Regions from separate parts of the Streptomyces sp. NPDC049879 genome, predicted to be linked through region 1. Evidence: riboswitches for the same ligand, from Rfam matches in the RefSeq annotation. Region 1 holds a riboswitch; each other region holds the start of a gene.
The links. A riboswitch is a leader RNA that binds a small molecule or an ion and turns the genes downstream of it on or off. The one in region 1 is predicted to bind thiamine pyrophosphate.
Positions count from the first base shown of each region.

Region 2: linked by a shared signal. The riboswitch ahead of thiC (phosphomethylpyrimidine synthase ThiC) and the one ahead of thiO (glycine oxidase ThiO) in region 1 are both predicted to bind thiamine pyrophosphate.
Region 3: linked by a shared signal. The riboswitch ahead of ACIBPC_RS30170 (thiamine ABC transporter substrate binding subunit) and the one ahead of thiO (glycine oxidase ThiO) in region 1 are both predicted to bind thiamine pyrophosphate.

Region 1 covers NZ_JBITKT010000001.1:1,186,036-1,193,240, forward strand. The annotation lists gene ACIBPC_RS05550 (hypothetical protein) at 1-283, opposite strand, end outside; gene ACIBPC_RS05555 (thiazole synthase) at 357-1,193, opposite strand; gene thiS (sulfur carrier protein ThiS) at 1,198-1,425, opposite strand; gene thiO (glycine oxidase ThiO) at 1,422-2,591, opposite strand; TPP riboswitch at 2,582-2,693, opposite strand; gene ACIBPC_RS05570 (DUF1996 domain-containing protein) at 2,926-3,831, shown strand; gene ACIBPC_RS05575 (DUF305 domain-containing protein) at 3,876-4,493, shown strand; gene ACIBPC_RS05580 (family 16 glycosylhydrolase) at 4,654-5,988, shown strand; gene ACIBPC_RS05585 (LacI family DNA-binding transcriptional regulator) at 6,071-7,168, opposite strand.
Region 2 covers NZ_JBITKT010000002.1:360,969-368,173, forward strand. The annotation lists gene ACIBPC_RS08565 (cupin domain-containing protein) at 1-313, shown strand, start outside; gene ACIBPC_RS08570 (DUF5326 family protein) at 476-691, shown strand; gene ACIBPC_RS08575 (YibE/F family protein) at 654-1,979, opposite strand; TPP riboswitch at 2,054-2,165, shown strand; gene thiC (phosphomethylpyrimidine synthase ThiC) at 2,157-3,794, shown strand; gene ACIBPC_RS08585 (ArsR family transcriptional regulator) at 3,972-4,508, shown strand; gene ACIBPC_RS08590 (M23 family metallopeptidase) at 4,531-5,346, shown strand; gene ACIBPC_RS08595 (TetR/AcrR family transcriptional regulator C-terminal domain-containing protein) at 5,318-6,010, opposite strand; gene ACIBPC_RS08600 (MFS transporter) at 6,067-7,205, shown strand, end outside.
Region 3 covers NZ_JBITKT010000012.1:82,286-89,490, reverse strand. The annotation lists gene pyrH (UMP kinase) at 1-83, shown strand, start outside; gene frr (ribosome recycling factor) at 117-674, shown strand; gene ACIBPC_RS30180 (phosphatidate cytidylyltransferase) at 741-1,697, shown strand; gene rlmN (23S rRNA (adenine(2503)-C(2))-methyltransferase RlmN) at 1,731-2,840, shown strand; TPP riboswitch at 2,875-2,980, shown strand; gene ACIBPC_RS30170 (thiamine ABC transporter substrate binding subunit) at 3,017-4,102, shown strand; gene ACIBPC_RS30165 (ABC transporter permease) at 4,078-5,748, shown strand; gene ACIBPC_RS30160 (ABC transporter ATP-binding protein) at 5,745-6,794, shown strand; gene ACIBPC_RS30155 (class I SAM-dependent DNA methyltransferase) at 6,802-7,205, opposite strand, start outside.

The sequences.
Region 1 (7,205 bases):
CCCGCTCGCCCCTGACCAGCGCCAGGACACCGAGCAGCAGGCCGAGCGGGAACGCCGGCAGGCTCAGGCAGAGGGCGATCAGCCCCAGGTCCGTGCCCCGCCGTACCGGCGGCTGCCATCCGTACGCGAAGGAGGGGGCGGCCGGGAAGGGAGCGGAAGGAGAGGAAGGAGGGGAGGGGAGAGGAGGAGGGAAGTAAGGGGAAGGGGGCGCGGCGCCGGGAGCGCCGGTGACCGGCGGCGCGGGTCTGTCGGGGTCGGACGGCGGAGGCGGAGCAGTGGACATACGGGTCCCCCCAGGGAGCGATGCGCGGTGCACCCGGCACATCACTCTCGGCCAGGTGCACCGGATCGTATATCTAGGAGGAGAACGCCGGACGCTCGGGATCGAGCGCGGCCATCCCGTCCACCGGCGAGGAGGCGTACGCGAAGTGCCGCCTGGGGATACGGCCCGCCAGCCGGGCCAGTCTGCCCGCCTCCACCGCGTGCCGCATCGCCCGCGCCATCGCCACCGGGCGCTGCGCCCGGGTGACCGCCGACGCGAGCATCACGCCCGCGCAGCCCAGTTCCATGGCGAGGGCCGCGTCGGAAGCCGTGCCCGCGCCCGCGTCGAGGATCACCGGGACGCGGGCGCGCTCCGTGATCAGCGCGAAGTTGTGCGGGTTGCGGATGCCGAGCCCCGAGCCGATGGGGGAGCCGAGCGGCATGACGGCCGCGCAGCCGATCTCCTCCAGCTGACGGGCGACGACCGGGTCGTCGTTCGTGTAGGGCAGGACGGTGAAGCCGTCGTCCACCAGGGTCTCGGCGGCCTCCAGGGTCGCCACCGGGTCGGGCAGCAGCGTCCGTTCGTCCGCGATGACCTCCAGCTTCACCAGGTCGGTGCCCAGCGCCTCGCGCGCAAGACGCGCCGTCAGCACGGCCTCGCCCGCCGTGAAGCACCCTGCCGTGTTCGGCAGCGGGGGGATGCCGAGGTCGCGCAGCACGGAGAGGACCGAGCCGCGCGTGTTCGGGTCGAGGCGGCGCATCGCGACGGTCGTCAGCCCCGTGCCCGAGGCGGCGAGCGCGTCGCGCAGGACGGTGAGGCTCGGCGCGCCGCCCGTGCCCATGATCAGCCGGGACTCCAGCCGCAGCGGGCCGAGGACCAGCGGCTCGTCCGGTGTCGCGCCGGGTGTCGTGTCCGGGGTGGGGTCGGACATGGGGTCAGCCTCCCTGTACGGCGGTCAGTACCTCGATCCGGTCGCCGTCCGCCAGGGCCGTGACCGGCCACCGGCCGCGCGGGACCACGGCCTCGTTGACGGCGGCGGCGATGCCGGACGGCGCCCGGCTCAGCTCGCCGACGACGGCGGCGAGCGTCGTGCCGGGGGCGTACGCGCGTGCCTCCCCGTTCACCCACAGCGTGATGCCGCCGGTGGCCTCGCGGCCGGTCATACGGGTACCTCCCGGTGGTCGTGGTCGAAGCGCCGCGCGCCGAACGGGCGGGCCTCGGCGGGCAGTTCGCCGGTGGTGAGCGCTTCGGCGAGGGCGTCGCCCGTGACCGGCGCGAGCAGCACGCCGTTGCGGCCGTGGCCGGTCGCCAGGTGCAGTCCGGGCAGGGCGGTCGGGCCGAGGAGCGGGGCGTTGTCCGGGCTCACGGGCCGCAGCCCGGCGCGTGCCTCGGCCAGCGGCAGCTCGGTCAGTCCCGGCAGCAGCTCGTGCGCGTCGCGCAGCAGCCCGTAGACCCCGCCCGCCGTCACCTCCGTGTCCATGCCGCGCTCCTCGACCGTCGCGCCGAGCACCAGCTCGCCGCTGCGGCGCGGCACCAGGTACACCTGCTCGCCGCGCACGACCGCGCGGACCGTCCGCGACAGGAACGGCTGCCGCGTGTCCGGCATGCGCAGCCGCAGGACCTGCCCCTTCACCGGCCGCACCGGCACCGCCACCTCGGGCGGCAGCCCCGCCAGATCGCCGCTGCGGCAGCCGCCCGCCAGGACCGTCCGCTCGGCCGCGAGCCGCGTGCCGTCGGCGAGGACGACGCCGGTGGCGCGGTCGCCCGAGACGGTGAGCCGGGCGGCGTCCGAGCGGTGCAGCGCCACCCCGGCCCGTTCGCACGCCGTCAGCAGCGCCGCCACGAGCAGGCGCGGATCGGCCTGGTGGTCGCCGTCCACGCGCACGCCGCCGCGTACGCCGGGCGCGAGCATCGGTTCGAGGCGGCGGCACTCGCGGCCCGTCAGCCACTGCGTGTCCAGGCCGCAGCGCTCCTGGAGGAGCCGCAGCTCCCGCAACTGGGCGCGGTCGTCGGCGTCGAGCGCCACCTGGAGCGTGCCGCGGGCGCGGTGGCCGACGTCCGCGCCCGCCGCGTCCACCAGTTCGGCGGCGAAGGCGGGCCAGCGGGCGGCCGAGGCGAGGTTGAGGTCGAGCAGCGCCTCCTCGCCGTGGTGCAGCTCGGTGACGGCCGCGAGCATCCCGGCCGCGACCAGCGCCGCCCCGCCGCCCGGCCGCGCGTCCGCGACGGCGGTCCGCAGGCCGCGCCCCGCCGCCCGCCAGGCCGTCACCAGCCCGATGACGCCGCCGCCGACGACCACCGCGTCGTACGCCGTGGGTGCGCGCGTGTCCACGCGACTCCTCCCTTCGCCGGAATGACCCGGATCAGGTTCGTACGGTCGGAGGCCGCCCGCCTCCCTCTCAGCCCGGTGCGCCGGACTCCCGTGGGTGTTTACGCTCGGCCGCCAGCGTAGTACGCCGGGGCCGCGCGCGGCGGGCGGGGGACGGGCCCCGGGGCGGTCCCGGCGGCGTCCCGGCCCCATGTCCGGGAAATGACAGGCGAGTTCCGGGAATGTGCGGGACTCCTTGACGCTCTCTTGGGGCGCTCTTAGTGTCCGGCCTCAGAGAGCGCTCTCTGACGGCCGCGCGCCCAGCGCGGAAGTCACCCCCCACTCGTAAGGAGAGCCCGTGAACCTGACCCAAGTCCGGCGCCCGCCATGGCAGGCGTTCCTGGCCGTCCTCGCCGTGGCGGCCGTGGTCGCCTCGCAGCTGTTCACCGGATCGACGGGCCGCGCGGCCCAGAACGAGCAGTCGCAGGCGGCCGTCGGACCGAACGTCGTCCGCGTCGCCGAGTTCGTGGCCGAGTGCGAGTTCAGCCACCGGCGCCCCGACGACCCGATCATCTTCCCCGGCCTGCCGGGCGCGTCCCACTCGCACAGCTTCTTCGGGAGCACCGTGACGGACGCGTACACGAACCTGAGCGACCTCCTGGCCTCGGACAGCACCTGTGACCCGGCCATCGACCTGTCCTCCTACTGGGTGCCGACGCTGTTCGTCAACAACCAGCCGGTGGAGCCGCAGAGCGCGACGTTCTACTACCTCGGCGAGGGCGTCAACGACCAGACGATCGCCCGCACCCAGGCGCTGCCGCAGGGTCTGAAGATCGTGGCGGGCAACGCCACGGCCACCAGCCCCGTCGGCACCATCGCGCGCTGGTCGTGTCTGCACGCGGGGCACGTCAACCCGTCCCAGAACTTCGTCAACTGCCCCGCCGGCACGGCGCTGGAGTCGTACCTCGACTTCCCGCAGTGCTGGAACGGCCGTGACCTGGACTCCCCCGACCACAAGAGCCACATGGCCTACCCCGTGGGCGGCACCTGCCCCTCCACGCACCCGGTGGCCGTGCCCAAGCTCCGTCAGGTACTGCGCTACCCCGTGAACGGTGACCCGTCCGGCTTCCGCCTGGCATCAGGACCCGGATACACGATGCACGGAGACTTCTTCAACGCCTGGCCGACCGCGGAGATGGAACGGCGCGTGCGTGACTGCATCCGCCCGATCATCAAGTGCGGCGCGAACGGCTCTCCGTCCTGACCCGTCCGACCTGATCGTCCGACCACCGGAACCGGAGGCACCCCATGACGACCGCCGCCACAGCCCGTGTCCTGGCCGGCACCCTGCTGGCCGCCGTGCTCCTCGCGGGCTGCGGCGGCGGTTCGGACGGGGGTGACGGCGCCCCGGCGACGGAGCCCGCCACCGCCCCGCCCGCCTCCGCGTCGCCCAGCGCGACCGTGGCCGACGAGGACCGCGTCCTCAACTTCACGGACCTGGCCTGGGTCCAGCTGATGATCCCGCTGACCGACCAGGTGCGCCCGGTGCTCGACCTGGTGACGGAACGCGCCGCCGACCCGGCGTTCGGCGAGTTCGCGGCCGGGCTGGCCGCCGCGGGCGAGGAGGACCTCGCCACGCTGCACGGCCTCCTCGAAGCGGACGGCGTGCCGTACACGAACCCGCACGCCGGGCACAACATGCCGGGCATGGTGACCGAGGACGAACTCGCCGCCCTGGAGGCGACGGACGGCGAGGCGTTCGAGGAGCAGGCCCGCGCGCTCGTCAGGGAGTTCCTCGAACAGACCGTCACCGTCGCGGACGGCGAGCAGGACGCCGGGGAGGCCCCCGAGGCCGTCGCGCTCGCCGCCGACCTCGACGCGTCCGCCACCGCACTCCTCGACGAACTGACCGCGCTCGGCGGCTGACCGGGCCCCACCCCGCCCCGCCACGCGCCCCCCGCCCCCACAACTCCCCACATCCCCCCACCCCCACAAGCCTGTCCGCCCGCGGCCCCTCGTCGTGGCCGCCCGAACCCCACCACCCCCACTACCCCCACATCCCCCCACGGGAAGGAACAGCACCACCATGCACCTCATCCCCCCACGCACCGGACGGCGCCGAGGCCGCGTCGCCGGAGCGCTGACCGCCGCCTTCGCGTCGGTCGTGAGCCTCGTCGCCCTGGCGGGCCCCTCCTCGGCGGCCGCCGACGAGGTCCTGCTGTCGTACAACAAGCCCGCCCAGGCCTCCACGTCACAGAACGACGGGAGCTGCTGGGAGTGCACCCCGGCGCGCGCGTTCGACTACGACCCCGCCAGCCGCTGGGCCACCTCCGCCGAGACCGGCTGGACCGACCCCGGCTGGATCTCCGTGGACCTCGGCGCCAGCGCCGACATCAGCCGCGTCGTCCTCCAGTGGGACCCGGCGTACGCCCGCTCGTACCAGATCCAGGTGTCCGACGACAACGCCACCTGGACGACGATCCACGAGACGGCGAACGGCACCGGCTTCAAGGAGGACATCGCCGTCAGCGGCACCGGCCGCTACGTCCGGATGTACGGCACGCAGCGCTCCGGCCCGTACGGCTACTCCCTCTGGGAGTTCCAGGTCTACGGCACCGGCGGCGCGCCCGAGGCGCCCCCGGTCCCGCCGGACCCGGCCGACCCGCCCACCCTGGTGTGGAGCGACGAGTTCGAGGGCGCGGCCGGGAGCATCCCCGACCAGACCAAGTGGAGCGCCGACCCCGGCAACGGGCGCAACAACGAGCTGCAGATCTACACGGACAACCGCAACACGCTCCTGGACGGCAACGGCAACCTCGTCATCGAGTCGCGCCGCGAGGAGACCCCCGGTTCGTCCTGCCCCGCCGACCCGCTGAGCGGCAGCACCACCTGCCAGTACACGTCGGGCCGCATCAACACCTACAGCAAGTTCGACTTCACCTACGGCCGGGTCGAGGCCCGCATCCAGACCGCCACCACGCGCGGCATGTGGCCCGCGTTCTGGATGCTCGGCTCGGACTTCTACGACGAGGGCCGTCCGTGGCCGTACACCGGTGAGATCGACATCATGGAGCACATAGGCTCCGAGCCCAACACCGTCCACTCCACCCTGCACGCCCCGGCGTACAACGGCGGGAACGGCTACGGCTCGTCGTACGAACTGCCCACGCCCGCGGGCGCCGGCTTCCACGTCTACGCCGTGGAGTGGGACAGCCAGGGCATGGTCTTCACGGTGGACGACCAGGTGATCCACACCGTGGACCGCGAGGAGCTGGAGACGACGGTCGGGCCCTGGGTCTTCGACCACGACTTCTTCATCATCCTGAACACGGCCGTCGGCGGCGACTGGCCGGGACCGCCGGACGGTTCGACCGTCTTCCCGCAGCGCATGCTGGTGGACTACGTCCGCGTGTACCAGTGACCCATCCCGCCCCCGTCCCGCCCGGCTCCCCCCGGGCGGGGCGGGGGCGGCGCCGTGTGGTGCCAGGCGGGGTGAGGCGGCGTCAGGCGCTGCCGCGCACCACCAGGGCGGGACGGAACAGGACGGACGACGAGGGCCGTTCGGGCGCCGCGCCGTCACCCGCGTCATCCCCGTCGCCGCTTCCCCCGGCGATCTGCCGCAGCAGCAGCCGCGCCATCTCGGCGGCCATCTCCTCCACGGGCTGCCGCACCGTCGTCAGCGGCGGATCGGACGCCAGCGCCGAACTGCTGTCGTCGAAGCCGACCACCGCGACGTCCTCCGGCACCCGCTTCCCCAGCCGGTGCAGCATCGTCACCGCGCCCAGCGCCATCAGGTCGGACGCGACGAACACCCCGTCGAGATCCGGCCGCCGCGCCAGCAGCGCCCGTATCCCGTCACCGCCGCTCGCCTGCGTGAAGTCCCCCTCGGCGACGGCCACATCACGCAGCCCCCGCTCCTCAAGGGCCGTGCGGAAGCCCGCCAGCCGCTCCTGCGCCACCGGCATGTCCTGCGGCCCGGCGATCGTCCCCAGCCGCCGCCTGCCGATCGACGTCAGATGGTCCGCCGCGAGCCGCGCCCCCGCCACCTGGTCGGAGTCCACATAGGTCAGCGACGCCGTGGCCGCCGCCTGCGGGCGCCCCGCCAGCACGGCGGGCAGCGTCGTCCCCGCGAGCAGCCCCGGCAGCGGATCGGCCGCGTGCGACGAGATCAGCACCACGCCGTCCACGTGCCCCTGCTGGAGGTAGCCGAGCAGCTGCGCGCGCGACGCCTCGTCGTCCGCCAGCATCAGCACCACCTGCACGCCGCGCGGGCGCAGCACGTCGAGCAGCCCGCCCGCCACCCGGCCGAAGTACGGGTCGGTGAAGATGCGCCCGATGAACGGGCCCGTCACGTCGCGCTGTTCCTGCTCCGAGACGACGAGCGCCACCGAGTCCGTGCGCCGCGTCACCAGCGAACGGGCCGCGCGGTTGGGCACGTAGCGCGTCTGCGTGATGGCCTCCTCGACCAGCTTGCGCAGCCGGGGATCGACGGTCGCCTCACCGTTGATCACGCGGGAGACGGTCGCCCGGGACACCCCCGCGGCGCGCGCCACGTGTTCCAGCGTCACGGGTCGGGGCTGCGAGCGGTGGTCCGTCGTCACACCGCCCTTTATACCCTCGTCGTTGTGACGCCGGGCG
Region 2 (7,205 bases), on a different contig from region 1:
GGAATTCCGGCTGGATCAGCTGGAGGCCGAACGGATGGCGCACGACGGCGCGTACCTCCGCTTCCTGAACGAGCGCACGATGTCGGCGGGACTCTACGCGCTGGACGCCGGGCAGCAGGACGGACAGCGCCCCCAGCGCCAGGACGTCGTGAACTTCGTCCTCAGCGGCCGGGCCTCCCTCACGGTCGGCGAGGAGACCACGACCGTGGCGCGCGGCAGCGTGGTGTTCGTCCCGGCCGGGGTGCAGGCGCGGTTCCACCACATCACCGAGGACATCCGCGTGATGGTGGTCTTCTCGCCGCCGGAGGGCTGAGCGCGGCGTGCGCGTCCCGGGGTCTCAGGGTCACGTCAGGGGACGGTCAGGGGCAGACGGGGGCTTCCCGCCCTCCCGTCCGCCGGTGGGCGGACCTAAGCTCGGACACGTCGGAGCGCGCATGTACCGATACCGACGCTGTCGAACAGGAGCCCCGGAGAAATGAAGGAAGCGTTCAAGACCCTGCCATGGTGGGTGCGGTGGATCGCCATCCCCGCCATCGCCCTGGTCGTATTCGGCGGCATTCTGATCACGGTGCTCGCATGGGTCGTCGGGCTGCTGTTCCGTGTGCTGCTGTTCGCCGCGCTGGTGGCGCTCCTGATCTTCGTCGTCAGGAAGGTCACCTCCTCCTCTTCCTCCTCCGGTGGCGGCTGGTAGCCGTCCCGCCGCCGCCCGCCTGCGCGGGCAGCGCGGCCGCGGCCGGTGCCGACGGCGGCCGGTCGGCGTTCACCACGAGCGCCGCCAGCAGCGTCGTCACCGGCACCGAGGCCACCAGGCCGATCGACCCCACCAGGGTCCGCACGATCTCCTCGGACACCAGCTCGCTGAACGCGACGCTGCTCACACCGGCCCTGGCGATCATGAACAGCAGCAGCAGCGGCAGGGCCGCGCCCGCGTACGCCAGCACCAGGGTGTTCACCACCGACGCGATGTGGTCGCGGCCGATCCGCATGCCGGAGCGGTAGAGGGTGAGCCAGCCCGCCGACGGGTCGGCCTGCTTCAGCTCCCACACGACCGACGTCTGCGTGACGGTGACGTCGTCCAGCACGCCGAGCGAGCCGATCAGGATGCCCGCCAGCAGCAGGCCGCGCACCTCGATGCCCGGGTAGAGGCTGTGGACGAGGCCGGTCTGCTCGTCGGTGTTGCCGGTCAGGTGCGCCCAGCCGATGAACAGCGAGCCGAGCGCGCCGATGAGCAGCAGCGACACGAGCGTGCCGAGGACGGCGACGGACGTGCGCGCGTTCACCCCGTGCGTCAGGTAGAGGGTGGTCAGCATGATCACGCTGCCGCCGATCACCGCCACGACCAGGGGATTCGAGCCGTGGAGGATCGCGGGCAGGATGAAGAGGGTCAGCACCGCGAAGCTCACGCCGAGCCCGACGAGCGCCAGCAGCCCGCGCAGCCGCCCGACCACCACGACGGCGAGCGCGAAGATGGCGGCGAGCAGCAGGATCGGCAGCTGCCGGTCCACGTCGCGGACGCTGTACTGGAGTTCCTCGGGGGCGTCGGGCGCGTAGGCGACGACGACCTCCTGGCCGACGTCGTACCGCTGCGTCGCGTCGGGGGGCACGACCTCGGTGAACGTGCGTCCGGCGTCCGGGCCGCTGGTGACCTCGACGGTGGCCCGTTCGCACTCGCCGGGGTTGCCCCGCGGCACCTGCACGCCCAGCTCCTCGCACGGGGTCTCGGTGACCTCGGTGACGCGCGCCTGCTCGGTCTGCTGGTCGAAGCCGACGCCCGTGTGCCCGTCCTGCTCCGGTGTCCCGCCGGGCCACAGCAGCACGAGCCCCGCGGCCATGACGGCGGCGAACGGGATCAGCACCGCCGCTATCACCTTGCGCAGCCGTGCCGAGACGGGCGCGGCGGGGCCGTGCTGGTGCCCGTGCGCGTGCCCGTGCGCCGGGGGGTGCGGGGGGCCCGGGGGTTGGTCGTCGAGTCGGCTCACGCTCCGATCATCGCGTAAGAATCACGGCGCCCTGTTCAGCACACCCCGGCGCGGGCTAGCGTGGGACCGCTGACCAAGCACATCGCGGGAGCTCCGGGCACGGGGCTGAGAGGGCGCTGCAGCCGCGCCGACCGCCGAACCTGTTACCGGGTAATGCCGGCGTAGGGAGTGGGTCGAATGACCTCGCACGACACACGCACGTCCGACGTGTCCGCCATCGGATCACACAAGGGATATCTCACCGGTTCGCGCCCCGATCTGCGGGTGCCGGTGCGCCGCGTGCACCTGACCGACGGGACCGACGTCACGCTGTACGACACCTCGGGGCCGTACACGGACCCGGAGGTCGAGACCGACGTCCGCCGCGGCCTGCCGCCGCTGCGCGGCGCGTGGATCGAGGAGCGGCGGGCCGACGGGACGCCCGCGGTCACGCAGCTGGCGTACGCCAGGCGCGGGGAGATCACCCCCGAGATGGAGTACGTGGCGCTCAGGGAGAACCGTTCACCCGCCTTCGTGCGCGACGAGATCGCGGCGGGCCGGGCCGTCCTGCCGGTGAACGTGAACCACCCGGAGTCCGAGCCGATGATCATCGGGAAGAACTTCCTGGTGAAGGTGAACGCCAACATCGGCAACTCCGCCGTCACCTCGTCCGTGGACGAGGAGGTGGAGAAGATGACGTGGGCGACCCGGTGGGGCGCCGACACGATCATGGACCTGTCCACGGGCCGCGACATCCACCGGACACGCGAGTGGATTCTACGCAACTCGCCCGTACCGGTGGGAACCGTGCCGATCTACCAGGCGTTGGAGAAGGTGAACGGCAGGGCGGAGGAGCTGACATGGGAGATCTACCGCGACACGGTGGTCGAGCAGGCGGAGCAGGGCGTCGACTACATGACGGTCCACGCGGGCGTTCTGCTGCGATACGTACCGCTGACCGCGCGGCGTAAGACGGGCATCGTCTCGCGCGGCGGCTCGATCATGGCCGCCTGGTGCCTGGCGCACCACCAGGAGAGCTTCCTCTACACGCACTTCGAGGAGCTGTGCGAGATCCTGCGCGCGTACGACGTCACGTTCTCCCTGGGTGACGGACTGCGCCCCGGGTCCATCGCGGACGCCAACGACGAGGCGCAGTTCGCCGAGCTGCGCACGCTGGGCGAGCTGAACGCGATCGCCAAGGCGCACGACGTGCAGACCATGATCGAGGGCCCCGGGCACGTCCCGATGCACAAGATCAAGGAGAACATCGACCTCCAGCAGGAGATCTGCGACGAGGCGCCGTTCTACACGCTCGGGCCGCTCACGACGGACGTCGCGCCCGCGTACGACCACATCACATCGGGCATCGGCGCGGCGATGATCGCGTGGTGGGGCACGGCGATGCTCTGCTACGTCACGCCGAAGGAGCACCTCGGCCTGCCGAACCGGGACGACGTGAAGACCGGCGTCATCACGTACAAGATCGCCGCGCACGCCGCCGACCTCGCCAAGGGGCATCCGGGCGCCCAGGCTTGGGACGACGCCCTGTCCGACGCGCGCTTCGAGTTCCGCTGGGAGGACCAGTTCAACCTGGCGCTCGACCCGGACACGGCCCGCGCGTTCCACGACGAGACGCTCCCCGCCGAACCGGCGAAGACGGCGCACTTCTGCTCGATGTGCGGCCCGAAGTTCTGCTCGATGAAGATCTCGCAGGACATCAGGCGCGAACACGGGGGCACGCTCGCCGAGATGACGGAGGCGGAGGCCGGGATGGCCGAGAAGTCCGCCGAGTTCGCCCGCTCCGGCAACCGCGTCTACCTGCCGCTGACGGACTGAGCCGACCCCCGCTCCGTCCCGGTCCGGCGGTCGCTCCCGCCGGACCGGGACGCGGTGTCCTACCAGCCGGTCGTCGCCGACCGCCGCGTTCGTGTCCCTGAGGGAGGCCAGGGGGCTGTGGTGATGCCGGATCGGCCGCCGTTTTACAAAGACTACGTAGTTACGTAGTCTCTCGCCATGGACCTGGACGAGCGCGTCGCCGCGCTGGAACGGCGTGTGGCGGAGCTGGAGCGCCGGGACGCGCCGTCCCCGCAGGCGCCCGGGGACGGCGGAGCGGAGGGGACCCCGCCGTCCCGGGACCCCTTCTGGGCGCTGGAGGCGCTCAAGTCCCTGATGGCCGACGACCCCGAGACGCCCGACGGCGGCGTGCTGTTCACCGGCGCCGTCCGGCTGCCCACGGACGAGCACGTCGAGTGGCAGTGGGGCCGGACGACGGGCGACCTGCTGGCGGCCGAATGGACGGACACCGCCGACGTGTTCGCGGCGCTCGGGCACCCCGTACGGCTGCGGCTGCTCCGCGAGATCCTCGCCGGGCGGCGGACCGTCGCCGAGCTGACCGCCCTGGAAGGGCTCGGCACCAGCGGCCAGATCTACCATCACCTGCGGCTGCTGACGACCGCCGGCTGGCTGCACGCGGCGGCCAGAGGACGGCACGAGGTGCCGCCGCAGCGGGTCGTTCCCCTGCTCGTGGTCCTCTCCGCCGCGCTGTCCTGAGCAAGGCAAGGAGCACCGGACGATGCACGCCCTGACACGCATACTCGCCGGCCTGGGCCAGACGCTGTGGTGGGCGTTCATCGTCCTCGCGGTGGCCGACACCTTCGCCGACGCCCCCGCCCTCGAACCGGTCACCTGGGCCGCGCTGGTCCTGGCCGTCCTGCTGCCGCCCCTGGCGCGGAAGCTGGTGCCCGGGCCGGCCACCGCACCGGAGCCCGTGGAGGTCGCCCCGCCGGTCACCGGCACGTGGTCCGCGCTGAACAGCCCGGCGGACAAGGTCCCCAGCCACGGCACCCGGGCGCTCGGGCAGGCGTACGCGATCGACATCGTCGCCGAGCGGGACGACCGGCCCCGCCCGTCGTTCGGCTGGTGGCCACCGACGCGCCGGAACGCCGCCTTCCCCGCGTACGGCGAGCCGCTGTACGCGGTGGCGGACGCGACCGTCGTCCGCGCCGGGCACCGCCGCCGCGACCACCTCAGCCGCAACTCGTGGCCCGCCATGGCGTACCTGCTGGCCGAAGGCCTGGTCCGCACCCTCGGCGGCCCGTACTGGATCGTCGGCAACCACGTCCTGCTCGACCTCGGCGACGGCACCTACGCCCTGTACGCCCACCTGCGGCGCGGCTCCCTGGCCGTCCGGCCGGGCGAGCGCGTCCGCGCGGGGCAGCTCCTCGCGCGCTGCGGCAACTCGGGCAACTCCACCGAGCCCCACCTGCACTTCCAGCTGATGGACTCCGCCGACCTGCGCCTCGCGCGCGGCATCCCCTTCCGCTGGCGCGGCATCGGCGTCCCGGCGGCGCGCGAACGCTTCACCGCCCCCGGACCGGCCGCCCGCTGACCCCGCCGGCGAGCAGGCCGTCCACCAGGGCGGCGAGGCCCTCCGCGTAGGTGTCCTCGGCGGTCAGCGGCAGCCAGCGCTCCGCCACCGAGGCGAGGCGGGGCAGCTCGCCCGGGTCGACGGCGGCGAAGGCGCGCTCCCGGTACGTGTCGCCCCCCGCCGCGCGCCGCCCGGCCGCCGCCGTCCGCACGACGATCTCCCCGGCCGTGTAGTACCAGATCGCGCGGTAGCCGCGTACGGCCTGCTCGGGCGAGAGCCCGGCGGCGACCAGGCCGTCGATGATCTGCTCGACGAACCACAGCGCGGAGGCGGACATCAGGTCGTCGGCGGTCAGGACCTCGACGATCCAGGGGCAGGCGGCGAGCGCGCCGTGGATCGCGTCCGCGGCGGCGACCACGCGGTCGCGCGGCGCGGCGGGCATGTCGGGGCGGCGCAGCTCGCGGGCGGCGTAGTCGTCCAGCAGGAGGACGAGCAGTTCGTCCTTGTCGCGGACGTGGTGGTAGAGCGCCATCGGCGTGCTGCCGATCTCCTTGGCCAGCCGGCGCATGGTCAGCCGGTCCACGCCCTCCTCGTCGACGATCCGGCGTGCCGTCCCGACGACCTCGTCGCGGGAGATGCGCGGGGGGCGGCCGGGCGTTCTGCGGGGTTCGGACGGTGGCGGCATGCCCTCATGATCCCCCCGGCATCGACAGCGGCGGACTCCCGGGCTATTTTTTATACATGTATAGAAACGCAAGAGGGCGCCCCGGCGCGGTGCTGGCCGCCGCGGCCGTCGCCCAGTTCGTCTTCGCACTCGACATGTCGGTCGTCAACGTCGCCCTGCCCGCGATCCGCGCCACGCTCGGCTTCGGGCCGCTCGGCCTGTCGTGGGTCGTCCACGCCTACGCCCTCGCGTTCGGCGGCTTCCTGCTGCTCGGCGGCCGCGCCTGCGACCTGTACGGGAAGCGCCGCGTCTTCGTCGGCGGCCTGGCCGTCTTCGGCGTGTGCTCGCTGGCGGGCGGGCTCGCGCAGGCGCCCTGGCAGCTGGTCGCGGCGCGCGCCGGGCAGGGCCTCGGGGCCGCCGCGGCCGCCCCCGCCGCGCTCGCGCTGCTGACCACGACCTTCCCCGAGGGCCCCCGGCGCGTCCGCGCGCTCGGGGTGTGGAGCGCCGTCAACGCGGCGGGCGGCGCGCTCGGCGTCCTGGCGGGCGGGCTGCTGACCGAGTACGCGGGCTGGCGGTGGGTGATGCTCGTCAACCTGCCCGTCGTCGCGGCGGCCCTCGCGCTGACCGCCGCCGGTGTGCCCGCCGACGCGCGGCACGGCGCGCGGGAGCGGATGGACGTGCTCGGGGCCGTCCTCGCGACCGGCGGAACGGGGCTGCTGGTGTTCGGCGTCGTGCGCACCGACGCCGAGGGCTGGGGCTCGGCGGTCACGTGGGCGACGCTCGCCGCCGCGGCCGTACTGCTCGCCGCCTTCGTCCTCGCCGAGTCGCGGTCGTCCACGCCGCTGCTGCGCCTCGGGCTGCTGCGGAGCCGCTGGGTCGCGGGGGCCAACGTGCTGGTGTTCCTCGCCGCGGCCGGGCAGTTCACGGCGTTCTGGTTCGTGTCCCTCTACATGCAGCAGGTCCTCGGCATGGGCGCCGCGGCGACGGGCCTGGCGTTCCTGCCGTTCTCCGCGGCCATGGTCGCGGGCACCTTCGCCGCCATCCGCGTCACGTCCGTCCGCGGCCCGCGCGCGCCGCTCGTGCCCGGCGCCCTGCTGGCCGCCGCCGGTCTGCTGTGGTTCGCGGCCATCAGTCCGGACGGCGGCTTCCTGACGGACGTGCTCGGCCCGTCCGTCGTCACCGGCGCGGGCGCGGGGCTGGTCCTGGCGCCGGTCGC
Region 3 (7,205 bases), on a different contig from region 1:
TGCTCACGGAAGGCAATATCGCCCGTGCGGTAAAGGGTGAGAAGATCGGCACACTCGTCAACAGCCAGGGCCGCCGGGCCTGAGCAGCCTCCCACACACCGAACCAGGAGCACGTGGTGATCGAAGAAGCCCTCCTCGAGGCCGAGGAGAAGATGGAGAAGGCCGTAGGCGTCGCCAAGGACGACCTGGCCGCGATCCGTACCGGCCGTGCGCACCCGGCGATGTTCAACAAGATCGTTGCCGAGTACTACGGCACCAAGACGCCGATCCAGCAGCTCGCCTCCTTCTCCGTGCCGGAGGCGCGGATGGCGGTGGTGACCCCGTTCGACAAGTCGGCGCTGCGCAACATCGAGCAGGCCATCCGCGACTCGGACCTCGGCGTCAACCCGACGAACGACGGCCACATCATCCGCGTCGTCTTCCCCGAGCTGACGGAGGAGCGGCGCCGCGAGTACATCAAGGTGGCCCGCACCAAGGGCGAGGACGCCAAGATCTCCATCCGCGGCGTCCGCCGCAAGGCGAAGGAGACCATCGACAAGGCCGTCAAGGACGGCGAGGTCGGTGAGGACGAGGGGCGCCGCGGCGAGAAGGAGCTGGACGACACCACCGCGAAGTACGTCGCCCAGGTGGACGAGCTGCTGAAGCACAAGGAAGCCGAGCTGCTCGAAGTCTGACCCCGACGACCGGCCGGGTGCGGCCCGGCCGGCGCCCGCACAGTGAGGACGAGGACGCACCCTCCCGTGAACGATTCATCCTGGGGACCGCCCCGGGCCACCGGTTACGTCGCGCAGCCCCAGGCCGCGCCGCCCGCCCCGGCGGGTCCCGCGCGCGAACCGGTCCCGGCGGCGCAGACTCGGCCTATGACGGAGCAGCAGCCCAGGAAGCGCGCGGGCCGTGACCTGCGTGCGGCGGTCGGGGTCGGGCTCGGCCTCGGGGCGGTGGTGGTCGCCGCGCTTTTCGTCTACAAGCCGGTCTTCGTCGGCGTCATAGCGGTGGCCGTCGTCGTCGGCCTGTGGGAACTCTCCACACGGTTCGCCGAGCGCAAGGACATCCACGTGCCGCTCCCGCCGCTGGCGGTGGGCGGCGCGGCCATGGTCGTGGCCGGCTACCTCGGCGGGTCCGAGGGCGCGTGGATCGCGATGGCGCTGACGGGTGTGGCCGTCCTGGTGTGGCGGATGCTCCGGCCGCCGGACAACTACCTGCGGGACGTGACGGCCGGGGTGTTCGTCGCGCTGTACGTGCCGTTCATGGCGACGTTCGTGGCGCTGATACTGAGCGCGGACGACGGTTCGTGGCGCGTGCTGACGTTCCTGCTGCTGACGGTGATCAGCGACACCGGCGCGTACGCGGTGGGCTGGCGCTTCGGGCGGCACAAGCTGGCGCCGCGCATCAGCCCAGGCAAGACGCGTGAGGGCCTGGCGGGCGCGGTGGCGTTCGCGATGACGGCCGGCGCGGTCGTCATGCCGCTGCTGATCGACGGCGGGACGTGGTGGCAGGGGCTGGTGCTCGGCCTCGGCGTCTCGGTCAGCGCGACCCTGGGCGATCTGGGGGAGTCGATGATCAAACGGGACCTGGGCATCAAGGACATGGGGTCCCTGCTGCCGGGGCACGGCGGGATCATGGACCGGCTCGACTCGATACTGCCCACGGCGCCCGTCGTGTGGCTGCTGTTCCTCGCCTTCGTCGGCGCGGGCTGAGCCGGCCGGGCGATCTGCGACACTGGCAGGACCATGCCTGCACCTGGAGAGCTCACGTTCATCGCGCCGCGCGGCGCCAAGAAGCCGCCGCGGCACCTCGCCGACCTCACGCCCGAGGAGCGCCGCGAGGCGGTCGTGGCGCTGGGCGAGAAGCCGTTCCGCGCACAGCAGTTGTCGCGGCACTACTTCGGCCGCTGGACCGCCGACCCGGCGGAGTGGACGGACGTGCCCGCCGCGGCGCGCGGGCGGCTCGCGGAGGCGCTGCTGCCGCCGCTGATGACCGAGGTGCGGCACATCGAGTGCGACGAGGGCGCCACCCGCAAGACGCTGTGGCGCCTGCACGACGGCACGCTGGTCGAGTCGGTGCTGATGCGCTACCCGGACCGGGTCACCATGTGCGTCTCGTCGCAGGCCGGGTGCGGGATGAACTGCCCGTTCTGCGCCACCGGGCAGGCGGGGCTCGACCGCAACCTGTCGACCGCCGAGATCGTCCACCAGATCGTGGACGGCATGCGGGCGCTGCGCGACGGCGACGTGCCGGGCGGCCCGGCGCGGCTGTCGAACATCGTCTTCATGGGCATGGGCGAGCCGCTGGCCAACTACCGCCGCGTGACCGGCGCGATCCGCCGCCTGACGGACGAGGCGCCGCACGGCGTGGGCCTGTCGCAGCGCGGGATCACCGTCTCGACGGTGGGCCTGGTCCCGGCCATGCGCCGCTTCGCCGACGAGGGCTTCTCCTGCCGGCTCGCGGTGTCGCTGCACGCGCCGGACGACGAGCTGCGCGACACCCTGGTGCCGGTCAACACGCGCTGGAAGGTCCGCGAGGTCCTCGACGCGGCCTGGGACTACTCGGACAAGTCCGGCCGCCGCGTCTCCATCGAGTACGCGCTGATCAGGGACATCAACGACCAGGCGTGGCGCGCCGACCGGCTGGGCCGGCTGCTCAAGGGGCGCGGCGCGCACGTGAACCTGATCCCGCTGAACCCGACGCCCGGCTCGAAGTGGACGGCGTCGCGCCCGGAGGACGAGCGGGCGTTCGTCGCCGCGCTGGAGGCGCACGGCGTGCCGGTGACGGTGCGGGACACCCGGGGCCAGGAGATCGACGGGGCCTGCGGGCAGCTGGCGGCGACGGAGCGGGTCTGACCGGCGGCTGTTATCGTTGGCCAGTAATTTTTCATCTTTCCGACAGGGGAGCGCTCGCAGCGCTGAGAGTGCGGCAACGGCCGCAGACCCTCGAACCTCGCCCGGGTCATGCCGGGTAGGAAGTTCGGAACCACTCTCGTGCTGCCCGCGCGCGCCCGCGCGAAGAAGGCGGCACCATGAAGCGCACCGCGACACTGGGCATATGCGGTCTCGCCCTCGCCCTCGGCCTGGTCACCGCCTGCGGCAGCGGCGACGACGGCGGCGACGAGGCGGGCGGCGGTGACGGCGGCGGCTCGCGCGAGGTGACGCTGGTCACGCACGACTCGTTCCTCGTCTCCGACGACGTCCTCGCCCGCTTCGAGGAGGAGTCGGGCTACCGCGTGAACGTCCTGCGCGGCGGCGACGCGGGCGTGGTCGTCAACCAGGCGGTGCTCTCGCGGGGCAACCCGCAGGGCGACGTGCTGTTCGGCGTGGACAACACGCTGCTGTCCCGCGCGCTGGACGAGGACGTGTTCGAGCCGTACGAGGCGGCGGGCCTGGACGCGATACCGGCTGAGTTGCGCCTCGACGACGAGAACCGCGTCACGCCCGTGGACACCGGCGACATCTGCGTCAACTACGACCGCGCGTGGTTCGCCGAGGAGGGCATCGACCCGCCCGAGACGTTCGCCGACCTGACCGACCCCGCCTACCGCGACCTGCTCGTGGTGGAGAACGCCGCGACGTCCTCGCCCGGCCTCGGCTTCCTCCTGGCGACCGTCGCCACCTTCGGCGAGGACGGCTGGCAGGACTGGTGGCAGCAGCTCGCCGACAACGGCGTCGAGGTCGTGGACGGCTGGGAGCAGGCGTACAACGAGCGGTTCTCCGGCTCGGGACAGGGCGGTGACCGGCCGCTGGTCGTCTCCTACGCCTCCAGCCCGCCCGCCGGGGTGGTCTACGGCGGCGAGGAGCGGCCGGACGAGGCGCCGACCGGCGTGTCCACGGGGACCTGCTTCCGGCAGGTCGAGTTCGCCGGGCTGCTGGCGGGTGCCGAGAACCCCGAGGGGGGCCGGGCGCTGCTCGACTTCCTGATCGGCAGGGACTTCCAGGAGGACATGCCGCTGCAGATGTTCGTCTCGCCGGTGCTGCCCGACGCGGCGCTGCCCGAGGAGTACACGCGGTACGGCGTCACCGTCGACGATCCGGTGACGATGGACCCGGCGGAGATCGCCGAGGGCCGTGACGGCTGGATCGACGAGTGGACCTCGCTGGTCGTCAGGTGACCGGCCGGGCCACCGCCGTACGGCTCGCGCTGCTCGCGGGGCCCGTCGCGTTCCTCGCCGTCTTCTTCCTGTATCCCGTGACCGCGATCGTGGGGCAGGGGCTGCGGGAGGACGGCGCCTGGCACCTCGGGCGTGTGGGCGAGGTGCTGGGCGACGGGGACACCGCCGGAATCCTGTGGTTCACGGTCTGGCAGGCCGCCGCGTCCACGCTGCTGACGCTGGCCGTGGGGCTGCCCGCGGCGTGGGTGTTCGCCCGGCTGCGGTTCCCCGGGCGGCGGGTGCTGCACGCGGCGGTGACCGTGCCGTTCGTGCTGCCGACCGTGGTGACCGGTGCGGCGTTCCTCGCGCTGGTGGGGCGCGGCGGGCTGCTCGACGACTGGTGGGGCGTGCGCCTGGACGAGTCGGTGTGGGCCATCCTGCTGGCGCACGCGTCGCTGAACTTCGCGGTGGTGGTGCGCATCGTCGGCGGGCTGTGGTCGCAGCTCGACCCGCGCCAGGAGGAGGCGGCGCGCATGCTGGGCGCCACGCGGCGCGCGGCGTGGCTGCGGGTCACGCTGCCCGCGCTGACCCCGGCGGTGGCGTCGGCGGCCGTGATGGTGTTCCTGTTCACCTTCACGTCCTTCGGTGTGGTCCAGATCCTGGGCGGGCCGCGCAACGGGACGCTTGAGGTCGAGATCTACCGGCAGACCGCGCAGCTGCTCGACCTGCCGACCGCCGCCGTGCTCACCCTCCTCCAGTTCGCCCTGGTCGCCGTACTGCTGGGCGTGCAGGCGCTGCTCACCCGCAGGACGGAGTCCGCGCTGAGTCTCGTGGACCCGGCGACGACCGCCCGCCGCCCGCGCGGCGCCGCGGAACGCGTCACGCTGGGCGCCGTCCTCACGGTCATCGCGCTGCTGCTGCTCCTCCCGCTCGGCGTGCTGCTCGAACGGTCCCTGTCCGTGCCCGGCGGGGGCTACGGCTTCGGCAACTACAGCTCGCTGTTCACCACCGAAGGCGGCACGTTCGTCACCGCCCCCTGGTCCGCCGTCGGCACCTCGCTGCGCTACGCCGCCGTCGCCACGGCCATCGCCGTCGTCGTCGGCGCGCTCGCCGCCACCGCCCTCGCCAGGCGCGGCGGCGGCAGCCTGCTGCGCGGCTTCGACGCGCTGCTGATGCTGCCGCTCGGCACCTCCGCCGTGACGGTCGGCTTCGGCTTCCTCATCACGCTGGACGAACCGCCCCTCGACCTGCGGTCGTCCTGGCTGCTCGTCCCCCTGGCGCAGGCGCTGGTCGGCGTGCCCTTCGTCGTCCGCGTCCTGCTGCCGGTGCTGCGCGCCGTGGACGACCGGCTGCGGCAGGCCGCCGCCGTGCTGGGCGCGTCCCCCGCCCGGGTGTGGCGCGAGGTGGACGTGCCCCTCGTACGGCGCGCGGTGCTCGTCGCGGCGGGCTTCGCGTTCGCCGTGTCCCTGGGCGAGTTCGGCGCGACCGTCTTCATCGCCCGCGCCGACAACCCCACCCTCCCGGTCGCCGTCGCCCGGCTGCTCAGCCGCCCCGGCGCCCTCAACTACGGGCAGGCGATGGCCCTCAGCGCCGTCCTGATGCTGATATGCACCGTCACACTGCTCGCCCTCGAACGCCTGCGTCCCGCCGAGAGGACGACGCCATGACCGCCTCGCACCCGCTGCTCGACGTGGACGGGGTCACCGTCGCGTACGGCGGCCGCGCCGTCTCCCGCACCGCGCTCCAGGACGTGCGCCTCACCGTCGCCGAGCACGAGACGGTGTGCGTCCTCGGCCCGAGCGGCAGCGGCAAGTCCACGCTGCTGCGCGCCGTCGCGGGCCTCACCGGCGTCGCCGCCGGGACGATCCGCCTGGCCGGGCAGGACCAGGCGGGCGTGCCCGCGCACCGGCGCGGGGTCGGCCTGATGTTCCAGGACCACCAGCTGTTCCCGCAGCGCGACGTCGGCGGGAACATCGCGTTCGGCCTGCGCATGCACAAGGTGCCCCGCCGCGAGGCCGAGCGCCGCGTCGCCGAACTGCTCGACCTGGTCGGCCTGCCGGGCGCGCAGCGCCGCGCGGTCGGCTCGCTGTCGGGCGGCGAGCAGCAGCGGGTGGCCCTCGCCCGCGCGCTGGCGCCCAGGCCGCGGCTGCTGATGCTGGACGAGCCGCTCGGCCAGCTCGACCGCGACCTGCGGGACCGGCTCGTCGTGGAGCTGCGGCAGCTCTTCCGCGACCTGGGGACGACGGTGCTGGCCGTCACGCACGACCAGGCCGAGGCGTTCGCGCTGGCCGACCGCGTGGTGATCACCCGGGCGGGGCGCATCGCGCAGACCGGCACGCCGGTCGAGGTGTGGCGGCGGCCCGCCGACGCGTTCGTGGCGCGCTTCCTGGGCTTCCGCAACGTGGCGGACGCGGTGGTGCGCGACGGCGCCGCCGCGACGCCGTGGGGGCCCGTCCCCGTGCCGCCGGGCACATCCGGCGGCGAACGGCGGCTGCTGGTGCGGCCGTCGGGGGTGCGCGTGGGCGCCCCTGGCGGGGAGCGGCGCGCGCTGGTGAAGGCGCGCAGCTTCCGGGGCGACCACGTCCTGGTGCTGCTTGAGTGCGGGGACGGGACGCCGCTTGAGGCGTCCTGCCCGCTGCGGGACGCGCCGGAGGAGGGCGCGGAGGTGGGGTACGCCTTCGACGCGGCCGAGGTCGTCGTCCTGCCCGGCTGACCCCGGCTCAGGCGTCCGCGCGGCGGCGCGCGGTCACGACGGCCTGCGGCGACCGTTCCACCGCGTCGGCCGCCCGCAGCAGCCGCGACACGGGCGCGAAGCCCGCCGCCGCGAGCGTCTCCTCGACGTACTCCAGCGGCAGCCGCGGGTACGCGAGGTCCACGGCGTGCCCGAACACCTCGTCCAGGCGCACCGGCTCCGGCCGCACCTGGAACGCCAGCTGCACCAGCCCGCCCGGCGCCAGCACGCGGCGGAACTCGGCGAACGCCGCCGGCAGTTCCCCCGGCGGCAGGTGGATCACCGAATACCACGCCGTGATGCCCGCCAGGCCGCCGTCCGGCAGGTCGAGCGCCGTCATCGACCCCTCCGCGAACCGCAGCCCGGGGAACCACTCCCGCGCCACCGCCAGCA